DNA from 4 places in the Janthinobacterium sp. PSRC1-1 genome. Region 4 is predicted to be linked to each of the others. Evidence: predicted binding sites of a transcription regulator. Region 4 holds the regulator's gene; each other region holds the start of a gene.
The links. Region 4 encodes FNR, which switches genes on or off when oxygen is low (the NO sensors DNR and NnrR bind a similar motif). Its sites were predicted from a motif close to TTGATNNNNATCAA; they were not measured.

Region 1 (3,475 bases), on a different contig from region 4:
CCGCCAGCTGGGCCTGGGCGCCCACGCCGCTGACCTGGCCGCGGCGGGCGCGGTCGAAAATGGCGATGACTTGTTCCGTATGCAGGGCCTGCGGGCTGATGCGCGCCACCGCCACGCCCATGTCGCGCATGGCGTCGAGTTCGCGCACCAGGTTGTAGACCAGCGCCGACTGCGTCTGCGTGCCGTTCAGTACGAGGAAGGGCACCTCGTCGCGCGTGCGCAGCAGCAGGCCGTCCGGCTCTTCCAGGCAGCTGTAGCCGCAGTCGTCCTTCGGCAGGTTGCGGTTGCGCGCCGTGAAGCAGCGCGCGGAAAACGCCAGCGGCATGCGGCCGTAGGCGAACACTTCCGTCTCCAGCCCTTCCGGTTTCTGGCGCTGCATCTCGGCCAGCGCCGTCTGCCCCATTTCCAGCGGCATCACCCAGCGCCGCGCGCCCAGGCGCGCCAGCAGTTGCAGGCTGGGGCCATTGAACAGGTTCAGATGGGGACCGGCGACGAAGGACGTGCCCTTTTCCATGCAATGCACGGCGCCCATGTCGTTGGCTTCGACCGTATAGCGGCCATTGCCCGTGATGCGGCGCAGGGTCGCCAGTTCGGCGCCCGCCTCGATCAGCGCCTGCGTCGACAGCACCACCTCTTTGCCGGCAGCGGCCAGCAGGTCGGCGATATCGAGCCAGTCGGCCAGGCGCACTTCATGCCGGCGCGAGCACACGGTTTCGCCCAGATACACGATCTCGACGGCGCTGCCGGCGATCTGCTGGTAAAACTCGAAGACGGTGGCGCGCGGCCAGTAGTACAGCAAAGGGCCCAACGATAGTTTTAGCATGTTCTTCCTTTATTTCCAGGAGCGGTGGTAGGCACCGAGTGTGTGCTGCTGGCCTTCGGCCAGCTTGTCCATGGCCGCCATCCAGCCCGGCTTGACGGCGTAGCGCGGATTGCCTTCGCGGCAGGCGTCGATCGCTTCGCGCCACACGCGCGTCACCTGCGCCACGTAGGCGGGACTGCGCTGGCGCCCCTCGATTTTCACGGCGCGCACGCCCATGGCGATCAGTTGCGGCAGCAGCGCCAGCGTGTTCAGGCTGGCCGGTTCCTCGATCGCGTAATACTCTTCGTCATTGACTTCGAAACGGCCCTTGCACAGGGTGGGATAGCTGGCGTTTTCACCGGGCGCGTAGCGGTCGATCAGCACGCCGTTCAGGCGCGACTCCAGACCGTTCGGCGTTTCCAGCCAGCGCACGGATTTCGCCGGCGAGCATACGCCGTGGGTGTTCGGCGCCTCGCCCGTCGCATACGACGACAGCGCGCAGCGCCCTTCGACCATCACGCACAGGCTGCCGAAGCCGAACACTTCGATCTCGACTTCCGTCTTGCTGATCAATTGTTCCACCTGCGCCATCGACAGCACGCGCGGCAGCACGGCGCGGGCGATGCCGAAGTGTTCATGGTAAAAATTGATGGCTTCGTAGTTGGTGGCCGAGCCCTGCACGGACAGGTGCAGGCGCAGCTGCGGATGGTGCTGGGCCGCGTAGGCCATCAGGCCCGGATCGGCAACGATCATGGCGTCGATGCCCGCTTGCGCCGCGCGGTCGATGGCGCTGCGCCACACGGCCCAGTTGTGCGGCTGCGGATAGGTGTTCAGCGCCAGCAGCACCTTGCGTCCATATTGATGGGCGTAGCGCACGCCCTCGGCGATGGCCTTCTCGTCGAAATTGAGGCCGGCGAAATTGCGCGCATTGGTGGCGTCGCGAAAGCCCAGGTACACGGTGTCGGCGCCATTGTCGACGGCCGCTTTCAGGGCGGGCAGGCTGCCGGCGGGGCAGACCAGTTCCAGCGGTCCGGCCACGCGGGTGGCGGTGGTTGCTTCAAGCATCATGATGTTCACAGTCCTGTATCGGCTCAGGGTGCAGACTATAGCCCCGCCCATGCCGCCCAGTCCTTGACGCAGGTGAAGGAATGCATGCATGGCTGGCGCACCTTCAACTTGCTTGACCTGGCTGTAAAATGCCCCACTTTTCTTCCTCTTCGATTGCCAACCATGACCCGCAAACCGCTGCTGATTTTCCTTCTGACCCTGTTCCTCACCGCGCTGCAAGTGCAGTGGGCCGGGCCGGCCGATGGCTATGACGCGGGCACCATCTCCGTGCTGTCGCCCGAGGTGCTGGGCGCCTATCCGGGCGTGCTGCTGCTGTTCCTGCTGGCCGTGTTCGCGCGCCGCCAACTGCCGCTGCGGCGTCAGGCCGCCATCTGCACGGGCCTGCTGGCCATCTACTGGCTGCTGGCGAATTACGTCACGTTCGATGCGCGCGTGGCCAGCTGGAGCACCTATACGCCGCTGGAAATCTGGGCTCACGTGCTGCCCGCTTCCGTCGCCAGCATCGCCGCCTGCGGCGCCGCGTTCTTTTGCGCGAGCTGGCTGATCCTGCGCGAAACGCGCTGGAACAAAACCGGCTGAGGTGGTTTTTTCACCTGGATCAAGGATACGCGAATCGCTTGCACGCCACCTTTGACGGCACTACATTTAGTAGATAACCTTCATAAAAACACCGCATGTTGTGTTTATTGGAGGTTTCATGACGACGAATGCAGTTTCCCCCACGCGCGGCCAGGTCGATGTCGCCGCGTCCATCAATGAATACCTGGAGCGGCGCGACTGGCGCGTCAACGCCAACGCCAACCAGGGTTACTCGCTGGGTGGCCTGATCCTCAATGTGTCGGGCAAGGTCATCGCCAACTACTGGCTGGACCAGGTGTATCCGCCGGAAGTGGGCGCGGCGCACCGCGAAGCGGCGCTGCACATCCACGACCTCGACATGCTGGCCGGCTATTGCGCCGGCTGGTCGCTGCGCACCCTGCTGCATGAAGGCTTGAATGGCGTGCCGGGCAAGATCGAATCGGGCCCGCCGAAACACATGTCGAGCGCCATCGGCCAGATCGTCAATTTTCTCGGCACCCTGCAAAACGAATGGGCCGGCGCGCAGGCGTTCAGCTCCTTCGACACTTACATGGCGCCCTACATCCGCAAGGACGGCCTGCGCTACGAAGACGTGCGCCAGTACATGCAGGAGCTGATCTTCAACCTCAACGTGCCATCGCGCTGGGGCACGCAGACGCCGTTTACCAACCTGACCTTCGACTGGGTCTGCCCGGACGACCTGCGCGAGCAGATTCCCGTCATCGCCGGCCAGGAGATGGACTTCAGCTATGGCGAGTTGCAGGCCGAGATGGACATGATCAACCGCGCCTACATCGAGATCATGATGGCGGGCGACGCCAAGGGCCGCGTCTTCACCTTCCCCATCCCCACCTATAACATCACCGAGGATTTCGACTGGCATAGCGAGAATGCGGAACGCCTGTTCGAGATGACGGCCCGCTACGGCCTGCCCTACTTCCAGAATTTCATCAATTCGGAACTCAAGCCGAACATGATCCGCTCCATGTGCTGCCGCTTGCAGCTGGACTTGCGCGAACTGCTCAA
Region 2 (3,475 bases), on a different contig from region 4:
GCTTGCCCGCCGCCAGGTCTTGCACGGCGTCGGCGATGCCGCGGATTTCCACCAGCAGGGCGCGCCGCACCAGCATGGTCACCACGATGGAGGCCAGGATGGAGAGCATGACGGTCAGCAGCAGGCTCCAGCCCAGGCTGCGAAACTCGGCGCTGGCCGTCGCATGGGCCTGGCTGCTGAGCGTCGTTTCCAGGGCCGACAGCTGCGCCAGTTGCGTATTGAACTGGCCGAATTGCGTTTCCGCCTTGAGCATGGAATTGGTGGCGATCGACTGGTCCATCTGCGCCATTTCCATGGTTTCCAGCACGGCCTTGCGGTAGCCGGCCAGGGCCGTGATGGCGGCATCGACCAGGTTGCGTTCGGCGCCCGTGGCCGTGGCGCGCAGCGTGGCCAGCTCAGTGCCGATGGCCGCGTGACGCGCCTTGATCTGTTGCTCCAGTGTATCGAGGCGAGCCTTGGCGAAGCTGCCATTCGTCCACGACAGCAACTGGTACATATTGCCGTGTACGTGCTTGGCCTCGCCGAGTATGTCGGCGGCCGCTTTCAGATGCGTGATGCGCACGCGTACCATGTTTTCCAGCGAGGCATTTTGCCGCACCATGCCGTACCAGGCGCCGCTCGAGCTGAGTATCAGCAGCAGCAAGACCAGGGCGGGCGCCAGCAATAATTTTGGTCCGATGCGTAATTGATTGAGCATGCTTGACTCCTGGCTGTGGCTGTTTCAAGCGCAGGCGGCGCGTGGCGTGCGCGCGCCGCCGCTGTCTTATTTTTTGTAGATCCCCGCTTCCAGCACCACATCGTTGACGCGCAGGATGTACGTGGTCTTCGGCTCGATCTTGCCAGTGGTGGGATTCTTGTACTGATAGTCGACCCAGCCCTTGCCCTGCTTTTGCGCCAGCTCAATGATTTCACGGCGATACTTCTTGCCATTCGCATCAGGCACGTCCGTCAAATCCTTGCCCACGATGGAAGGATTGATGGGGTGGGCCAGCACGATGCCCGTCTTGATGTCGCGCATGTCCACATACAGCGAGCCCTGCACGAAGTCGGGGTCTTTCGCCGTGATTTTCTTCATCATTTCTTCCTTGCCATGCGCCTTCATGAAGGCGGCGCCCCGTTCGGCCATGGCGATGGCGTCTTTTTCCGTTGGTTCGACGGCGGCATTGACGCTGCCGCCGGCAAATGCCAGGCACAGCAGGCTACCCGTGAATAAGCGTTTCATGACAGCTCCTTGTGAGAATCGAGGGATGTATTGCCAAGCCGTAATTTACGTCGTCGACGGTCCCATCAAATTGCGATGGAACAAACTAAGGTGTTGCTTGTAGGCAGCGAACAACGCATCGGAATGCTTGTTGATGTGTAGCAATTTGGTTCCAGATGGCAAGAATTATGATGACTTTCACAGCATGCCGAGCTGGCATGGCCTGTGGGGAAAGAGGCTGGAATTGGCCGAAATAGGGTCAATTTCATGAAAGTTATCGCTATTTATTGGCAAGGAGCCGATCGTGTCCGAACTCATTACCGAGCCGTTTTCACCCAAGTTCAAGCCGTATACGCGGCAAACCATTCATCAGGCGCGGCAGTGGGAATGGCTGCCGGAAGAGCAACGCGAAGCCGTGCAGGTGGTGTCGCACGTCTTGCCGTTTCGCACCAATGCCTATGTGCTAGACCAGCTGATCGACTGGAACAACATCCCCGACGACCCCATCTACCGCCTCGTTTTTCCCCACCGCGACATGCTGCCGCCCGAGCAGTACGCGCACTTGCGCGATCTCGTGCTGGTGCAGCGTGACAAGGCTGCCATCGATGCCTATGTGCATGGTATCCGCCTGGGCATGAATCCCCATCCGGCCGGGCAGATGACGCATAACGTGCCGAAAGTCAACGATGCACCGGTGCGTGGCTTGCAGCATAAATATGTGCAGACGGTGCTGTTTTTCCCCAGCGCGGGCCAGACGTGCCACGCGTACTGCACCTTCTGTTTCCGCTGGCCCCAGTTCGTCGGCATGGACGACATGAAGTTCGATGCGCGCGAGTCGCATGAGCTGGCCGCCTACCTGAAATTGCATCCTGAAGTGACGGATGTGCTGATCACGGGCGGCGACCCGATGATCATGAACACGCGGCAACTGGCCGCCTACCTGGAGCCGCTGCTGGCGCCGGGCCTGGAACACATCCAGAACATCCGCATCGGTACCAAGGCGGTGGCGTATTGGCCGCAGCGTTTTGTCTCGGACCGCGATGCGGACGATTTGCTGCGCCTGTTCGAGCGCATCGTCAAGGCGGGCAAGAACCTGGCCGTGATGGGCCATTACAGCCACGCCGTCGAGTTGCGCCAGGATATCGCGCAGCAAGCGGTGAAACGCATCGTCTCCACAGGCGCCACCTTGCGCATGCAGGGGCCGCTGATCCGCCATATCAATGAAGATCCGGCTAGCTGGGCCGAGCTGTGGCAGACGGGCACGCGCCTGGGAGCGATTCCGTATTACATGTTTGTCGAACGGGACACGGGGCCGCGCGGCTATTTCGAACTGCCCCTGGCGAAGGCACATGAAATCTTCCAGGCTGCCTACCAGATGGTGTCGGGCCTGTCGCGTACGGTGCGCGGGCCCTCCATGAGCGCGTTCCCCGGCAAGATCGTCATCGATGGCATCGTCACCATCAATGGCGAAAAACTGTTTGCCCTGCAATTTTTGCAGGCGCGCAACCCGGACTGGGTGCGCCGGCCGTTTTATGCGCAGTTCGATGCGGAAGCGACGTGGATGGACGATTTAAAGCCCGCATTCGGCCACGACAAGTTTTTCTTTGAAACGGATGAGCCTATGCCGCAGGTGCCGCATAAAATCATCCGCCTGGCACAGGCCGCCTGAGCATGCACGGCGCCGGCGCCTCTTCGCGTTCCGGGGTGGCCGTGTTTTGCCTGGTGTTCCTGCCGTTCGCGCTCGGGCATTACCTGTCGTGCCTGCTGCGCGGCGTGAATGCCGTGCTGACGGCGGAATTGCTGGGCGCCATCGCCCTGACGCCAGCGCAGCTGGGCCTTTTGACCAGCGCCTTTTTTCTCGCCTTTGCGCTGGTGCAACTGCCGATCGGCATGGCGCTCGACCGTTACGGCCCCCGCACGGTGCAACTGTGGCTGCTGGCGCTGGCGGCCCTGGGGGTATGGCTGTTCAGCCTGGGTCACAGCTTTGCCGAGCTGATGTGGGCACGCGCCCTGATGGGGGCAGGCCTGGGCGGCTGTTTCATGGCCGCCGTGAAAGCGATCTCGTGCGCCATTGCACCAGCGCGCCTGCCTTCCGTGCATGGTTACCTGATCGCCGTGGGTGGCCTGGGCGCGGCCACCGCCACCCTGCCCGTCAAGCTGGCCCTGCACTACACGGACTGGCGCGGCGTGTTCCTGGGGCTGGCGCTGGCGGCACTGGCCATCGGCGTGCTGATCCGCCTGCTGTCGCCGGCCATGCCCAGGCCCGCCACCGCG
Region 3 (3,475 bases), on a different contig from region 4:
TTGCCGCCGCGCGCCATGCCGTCGATCTGAAGATTGTTGATGCCGAAGCCGCGCGCATAAAACCGCGTGCGCTCCGTGTCGTTCTGGCCCACCTGGATGCCTGTCGTCTGCGCCAGCGCCTGGTCCAGGCGCACGGCGCCCAGGTCGTCGAGCAGCTGGCGCGTGATGACGCTGACCGATTGCGGCGTCTCGCGCAAGGACAGGTCCATGCGCGTGGCACTGCGCGTTTCGCCTGCCGTGTACGATTGCGTGCCTTCCGTCGTCGCTGTCGACTGGCCGGTCACGGTGACGGCCGGCATGGTGACGTCGGCCGGCGCGGCTTCGGCGGCCTGGGCCGGCAGGGCCACGCCAGCGGCAAGGCTGAGCAGGCTGATGTGTAATAAACGGGGGAGGGGGCGCAAGGCGGGCTGGCGCGAAGAAGAGAAGGCGGTGGTCGATTGCATCATTTTCCTGGAGTATTTTTAGTCGTGTGTGTTCCTATCTCGTCTGGCGAGGTGCGCAGTAGCTGGGGGGATGGCATGAGGCTGGCCCGTGGTCTGGCTTGGATAGCAGTTCCACCGCAAGGCCCGGCGCGGTCGGGCAGTGGAAAAGAAGGGTGCGCGCTTCCCCTCACTTTGTGAATAAGAATCATTATCAATATAGGCTGTATTTGCCAAATAATCAAGCGTGCGCACCAACAGAGTGCAGACAGGCCAAGGGCGGCGCGCAGGCTGGCCTTCTGCGATAATGCAGGCGCTGATAAAATATTTTCCTCATTGAAAGAAATGCATGCGTACATGGATCGCTTGTGCCGGATGGTTGTGTGTCGTGTCGCTGGGGCAAGCCCAGGAACACGCGCCGCCGCCGGCTGTTCCCGCGCCGCTGCACAGCGCCAGCGTGCCGCCCGCCATGGATGCCGCATCCGCCACAGCTGCTGCGTCGGCGGCGCCGGCGCCCGCGGAGGACGCCTTGCCATCGCAAACGGTGACGATCACGGCCAATAGCGACGCCAAGGTGCCGCGCATCCGTTTCATGGCTTACCGCGAGAGTTATCTGACGGCCAGGAAGGTGTGGCAAGTGTCGAGTGGCAGCGTGGTCATGGCCCTGCGCCTGATTCCCGCCAAGCTCAGCGCCACCATCGACGATGTGCGCGTGGCCCTGCAAGGCAATGGTGCTGCCGTGCCGATCAAGGTGTCTGCCGGTGGCGTGTTTGTCGTGCCGCTCAACGACGACGTCGCCGCGCAAGATGGCACTTTCCTGGTGAACAAGGGGCGAGGCGAGCTGACGGCCAATATCGTGCTGCAGCCGTCCGTGGCGCGCGATGCGTGGAATGTCACGCGCGTGGGGCAAGTCCTGCGCGACGCGCGGCGCGCCGTGCGGGCCATCACGCCGTGGTACAAGCGGCCGTTCGCCAGCGATGTGCAATCGCTGGCCTTTTGCGCGACCGAGCGGGGCAGCGCCTTGCAGCTGATGGATGGCGAGCAGATGATCGCCACCTTGCCCATGAATGAACCGGCCGTCAACGACATCAATCAGCCCGTGTTTTGCAAGATTTTCGACGGCGAAGACAAATATCCGGGACACTACCGCGTCGTCCTGCCCGAGCAAGCCACGGTGCTGCTGCTGTAGATCTAGTTGGGCTGGCGCTGCACCAGCTCCAGGGCCGCCGCCAGGGCCAGGTCCATGGTGGCCTGGTGGAAGATCAGCCATTGCGGCAGCAGCGACAGCGCATGGCGTCCCTGTTCCAGGTCGCCTTCATCGACGGCGGCCCACGCATGGTGCAAGCCGCTGAGCACGCGCGCATGCTGTTCGCGGTGATTCGCCAGCGAGGGGAAGGCGATTTGTTCCATCAAATCCTCTTCCTCGCGGAAATCGCGCTCGACGGCCGCAATCAGCTCGCGAAACGCCACGCTGAAATGCTGGTCGCTCAACTGCCCCAGCCGCGCCAGCTCCTGAAACAGCGCCTCATGTGCCTCGTCGATGGCGGGAACGCCCAGCGCCATCTCATCTTTCCAAGCCGATATACCCATGCCGATGCTCCCGGTTAAGTCCGTCGCGATGTGAAGCGGACTGCTCCAGTGTGGCCGCAGCAAAGGGGGAAATCCATGATCTGGATCAAAAGTTTGTTGAAGAGGGGATGGGGAAAACGAGACAAAAACAAATGCGAGAAGGAACAATTCCCCAACCGCAACAAAGCGGTTTTCATCGATGATGCACGTTACCGAGCGCCGCTGAAAAACGCCGCTGGCAACGCAGTCAGCGGTGTTTTCTCAGCCGCGCCTTATTGCCGAGGCCAATGGCTCCACATGGCATGCGCATCGACATTCGGCACCTGCATCTGCTGCCCGGCCGACGTCTGCATCGTATCCCTCAACACGAGGGGCACAAGCAGCAAGGCAGACAGGGCAAGGCAGGCCAGCACTTTGAGCGTCAACATGGTCGTCTCCCGGTGTCCCGGTGGCGCGCGGGGATGCGGCGTCTGCCGGTCACTTCTTATGTACTACCATGCTTGCAGTTTAGTTCATCTGATGGAGACGTCAACGAATTGCTGTGATGCACCGCACCAGTTCGCCTGTTGCCAGGGGCTTATTTGGCCTTGCGGCTGCGTCGTGGCTTGCCAGTTGGCGGCAGGAAGGAATCGAACCACACTTGCGTCAACTGCCGTGTATTTTTCGCCGCTTCACGCTTGACGGCGGCCGTGGCGTGGCCGCGCGCCGTGTTGGCGATGCGGTTGGCGGCGCTCAGGTACATGCTCATCCAGGGGTTTTTCATGGGGTGCCTCGCAGACGGTGGGTGGGAATGCCTCCACTCTAGTCCGATGGCTGGTGCTGACTGTGCGCCCGCCCACATAGCCGGGCGGCGCCGGAGGCAGATTGACGTATATCAATACACGTCGCGGCGGTAGCGTCCCGCCGCCAGCAGGGCGTCGAGTCCCTCCTGGCCCAGCACTTCTTGCAGCACAGCATCGATTCCTGCCGCCATGCCGTGCAGGCTGCCGCATACGTAGACGATGGCGCCTTGCGCCAGCCAGTCGCGCAGTTCAGCCGTGCTGGTGCGCAGGCGGTCCTGCACGTATTCACGTTTGCCACCTTCGTCACCATCGCGCGAGAATACACGGTCCAGGCGCGCCAGGTGGCCAGCGTTCAGCCAGCCTTGCAACTCTTCGCCGCAGACGCTGTCAAAAGCTCGCTGCCGTTCGCCAAACAGCAGCCAGTTGCGTGCCAGCCCCGCCCGCTGGCGCGCGCGCAGGTGCGCACGCAGGCCCGCCAGGCCGGAACCGTTGCCGATAAAAATGCAGGGCACGTCGACCAGGGCGGGGGCGAAGGCGGGATTGGCTTGCAGGCGCAGGCGGATGATGGCGCCTGGCGGGGCGAAACGCGTGAGCCAGCCGGAACACAGGCCGTACCCCTCGTTTTCGCTGCCCGCATGGCGCTCCTGGCGCACCAGCAACTGCAGTTCGCCATCGGATGGCAGCGAAGCGAGCGAGTAGCTGCGC
Region 4 (3,475 bases):
GGTCGCGTTCGCTCATCAGGCCGTTGAACGTTTCCGTCAGTTCGCCGATCTCGTCGCGCTGCCGCACCGGCACGGGCGTGAAACGGCTGCCGCTGGTGCGCATGGCTTGCAGCGTGTCGCGCAGGCGCACCAGCGGCGACAGCAGGCGCACGGTGACCCAGCCCAGAATAAACGCGGCCAGCAGCGAAGCGAGGATGCTCCATAGCACCAGCCGGTACAGCACGCCATCGAACGGTTCGAAGGCATCGTCGAGGGGCAGCGAGGCGGCCAGCAGCCAGTTTACCGATTTCAGGCGTTTGAAGCTGTTGACGGCCGTGATGCCGCGGCTGTTGGTGCTGACCATGCTGCCTTCGCCATCTTGCTTCAGCAACTCGGTGGTGGTCAGGTTGGCGTTCGGCAGGCGCGGCTGCAGCAGCCGGTCGGTATCGGGGTGCAGCACGTAGCGCGGCACGGCGCCGCGCGTGAGGATGAAGTAATAGCCGCTCTTGCCGATCTTTTCCGAGCGCAGGCGCCCCAGCAGGTTGTCCTTGTACAGGCGCAGCACCCCGATCACGACGCCGGCCACCTGGCCATCGGCGGTGAGCACGGGCGCGGCCATCTGCACGATGGGCATGCCGCTCGACTTGCCCAGCATCGGTTCGGTGATCATGGGCTGGCGCGTGCGCAGCACGGTCTGGAAATACTCGCGCTCGGCGACGTTGATGCCGGCGCGCCCCGCCACTTCCGGCATGTCGGCCACGATGACGCCCTGCGCGTCGAGCACCAGCACGTCGTCGAACAGTACCAGCATCGAGCGGCGCGCATAGTATTCGCGCAGCTGGGCGGGCCGGGCGATCAATTCCGGCGGCTGCTGCCTGGCCGTCAGGGTGACGATCTGCAGCAGCATGCCCAGCTTGTCGTCGAGTTCGGCAGCGGTGCGGGTGATCAGGGCAGACTGCTGGCTCAGCAGTACTCGGGTGAAGTCGGCGCGCATGTGCTGCACCTGTATCATGGTGACCAGCGCGATCATGGCGATCGAGGTCAGGCTGGTGACCAGCGCGACTTTTGCTTTGATGCCGAGAGGCTTCATGATTTCCTTTTCAGTACCGTGCGGCACAGGCGGCAGATAATGCTGTCAGGAATTTTCCTATCAATACATTAACTTTGCAAGCGGTGCCGCGCAAATGGCCCGCCCCGCATGGGCTTTTGACGATGTTGCCATATAATCAAAGTCAGAACGTCGTTTATTCGGCCGAAATGCGGTGAAATTGGCACACGGCAACCCTGTATGCAGTAAACTTGTTATTGCATTTTCTAAAAGGTACCGACATGACTGAAGCGCTACTCACTCCCACCATGCCCACAGTGACCGTGGAAGCGTTGCGTGCGCGATGCTCGACCTGCAGCATGCATCAATTGTGCCTGCCGATGGGCCTCGATGTGGGCGACATGGACAGGCTGGACCAGATCATCGGCCGCCGTCGCAAGATCGTGCGCGGCGCCTCGCTGTTCCGTATCGGCGACTCGTTCCAGAACCTGTACGCGATCCGCCTGGGGCACTTCAAGACGTACCAGATCAATCCGGGCGGTGAAGAGCAGGTGACGGGTTTCCAGATGGCTGGCGAACTGCTGGGCATGGACGCCATCAGCGCCGATCGCCACCACTGTAATGCGGTGGCGCTGGAAGACAGCGAAGTGTGTGAAATTCCTTTTTCCAGCCTGGAACAATTGCTGGGCAATATGCCGACCCTGCTGCGCCATTTCCACCGCATGATGAGCCAGGAAATCACGCGCGAGCAAAGCGTCATGCTGTTGCTGGGCAATATGCAGGCGACCCAGCGTTTTGCCGCCTTTATCGTCAACCTGGCCTCGCGCTATGAAGCGCGTGGCTATTCGGCCAGCAAATTTCAGCTGCGCATGTCGCGCGAGGAAATCGGCAATTACCTGGGACTGACCATCGAGAGCGTCAGCCGTTTATTGTCGAAATTCAAGAAGGAAGGCTGGCTGCGCGTGTCCAACCGCGAGATCGAGATCTTGCAGCCCGCCAAGTTGAAAGCCATCACGGCCGGCACGGACGTCTGCAAGTAAGTCTTACAGTTCCTCATCGGCGTGCAGCGCGATACTGCGCTGCAGCGGCCAAGTCCAGATGCCGGACAGGCGCCACTCGCGTTTGTCGTTTTCCACCAGTACTTGCCAGCGGCTGCGCTCGAGCATCGGCAGCGCGACGGAAAAATTGCCGGCCGCATCGGGCTGCACCAGCAGCTTGATATCCTTTTCCGGCAGGGTCGCATGCGCCAGATGCAGCTGCAACGGACCCTGGTAGGCCTTGCCGAAGCTGTGCACGGAGCCACTCAGGCGCGCTGACGCCACATCATAGGACAGGCTGGTATCCATCGCCAGGTCGCTGGCGATCGTGTCGCGCTTCAAATCCTGGTTGATCGCCTTGCCCTGCTTGTAATAGTCGCCCACCACCAGCGCATCGGGCTGCGTAAACGCGATATAGCCCATGAAGCTGCCGACGACAACCGACAGGCCGGGACCGATCATCAGCAGCCAAGGCCAGCGATGCTTGTACCACGGTGCAACGGGGGCTTGCAGCTTGAGACTGTCGGACATGATATTTCTCCTGTTTAATCAGCCAGTCCCCGCATGGGGACCGGCCTTCCTGCAACTTCGTGGCGGCGGCGAGGGCACCCGGTCCCCGTCCGCCTTTCCTTGTTAACGTGGCACGATGAAGACCGCGCTTTCACGCACATGCAGCGACGGGTCGTCCAGCGAGTGCAATTCGATCGCAATCTTGTTCGACCCCTTTTCTCCCACGCCGTGCGGTACGCGCAGGCGGATCGGCCAGCCCAGCGTTTCCGTCGGCTGCAAGGTCACCTCTTCGCGTGTCAGCAAGGTCAGGCCCGGCAAGCCGGAAGCGCTGATTTTAAAATGCTGGGTTTGCTCCGAGGTGTTCATGATCTGCAAGCGGTACACGTTTTCGATCATGCCGTCTTCCACTTCGCGTCCCATCGAACCGCGGTCGCGGATCACGTCCATTTTCAGGGGCGTGCGCAGCGCCAGCGACGTACACACGGCGATGATGATCAGGGCCAGGATGGAAGTGTAGATCAGCACGCGCGGGCGCATGGCGCGCTGGCGGATCTGCTTCGAATTGAAGTTGTTTTCCATCGCATGGTCGGTACTGTAGCGTACCAGTCCCCGCGGCCGGTCGACCTTGTCCATCACGGTATTGCAGGCATCGACGCAGGCGGCGCAGCCGATGCATTCATACTGCAGGCCGTTGCGGATATCGATGCCGGTCGGACACACCTGCACGCACAGAGTGCAGTCGATGCAGTCGCCCAGCTTGTCGTTGTTGCCGGCCTTCTTGCTGATGGCGCCACGCGGTTCGCCGCGCTTGGCATCGTAGGTGATGATCAGGGTGTCCTGGTCGAACATGGCGCTCTGGAAGCGCGCGTAGGGGCACATGTATTTGCACACCTGTTCGCGC

Region 1: ubiU (ubiquinone anaerobic biosynthesis protein UbiU) is a predicted target of FNR. The motif match lies at 1,934-1,947, and genes of this name have one in related genera.
Region 2: ACP7DW_RS01745 (KamA family radical SAM protein) is a predicted target of FNR. The motif match lies at 1,353-1,366, and genes of this name have one in related genera.
Region 3: ACP7DW_RS18150 (bacteriohemerythrin) is a predicted target of FNR. The motif match lies at 2,085-2,098, and genes of this name have one in related genera.

Annotation. Positions count from the first base shown of each region.
Region 1 covers NZ_JAFCWK010000009.1:47,275-50,749, reverse strand. Annotated here, with positions in the region: gene ubiV (ubiquinone anaerobic biosynthesis protein UbiV) at 1-823, opposite strand, end outside; gene ubiU (ubiquinone anaerobic biosynthesis protein UbiU) at 833-1,870, opposite strand; gene ACP7DW_RS19570 (hypothetical protein) at 2,033-2,449, shown strand; gene ACP7DW_RS19565 (ribonucleoside triphosphate reductase) at 2,568-3,475, shown strand, end outside.
Region 2 covers NZ_JAFCWK010000001.1:377,388-380,862, forward strand. Annotated here, with positions in the region: gene ACP7DW_RS01735 (methyl-accepting chemotaxis protein) at 1-697, opposite strand, end outside; gene ACP7DW_RS01740 (cache domain-containing protein) at 764-1,222, opposite strand; gene ACP7DW_RS01745 (KamA family radical SAM protein) at 1,506-2,870, shown strand; gene ACP7DW_RS01750 (MFS transporter) at 2,873-3,475, shown strand, end outside.
Region 3 covers NZ_JAFCWK010000007.1:393,526-397,000, reverse strand. Annotated here, with positions in the region: gene ACP7DW_RS18160 (TonB-dependent siderophore receptor) at 1-443, opposite strand, end outside; gene ACP7DW_RS18155 (hypothetical protein) at 769-1,608, shown strand; gene ACP7DW_RS18150 (bacteriohemerythrin) at 1,611-2,009, opposite strand; gene ACP7DW_RS18145 (hypothetical protein) at 2,261-2,416, opposite strand; gene ACP7DW_RS18140 (hypothetical protein) at 2,566-2,751, opposite strand; gene ACP7DW_RS18135 (PepSY domain-containing protein) at 2,863-3,475, opposite strand, start outside.
Region 4 covers NZ_JAFCWK010000019.1:28,598-32,072, reverse strand. Annotated here, with positions in the region: gene ACP7DW_RS26975 (response regulator) at 1-1,069, opposite strand, end outside; gene fnr (fumarate/nitrate reduction transcriptional regulator Fnr) at 1,309-2,067, shown strand; gene ACP7DW_RS26965 (FixH family protein) at 2,071-2,595, opposite strand; gene ccoG (cytochrome c oxidase accessory protein CcoG) at 2,698-3,475, opposite strand, start outside.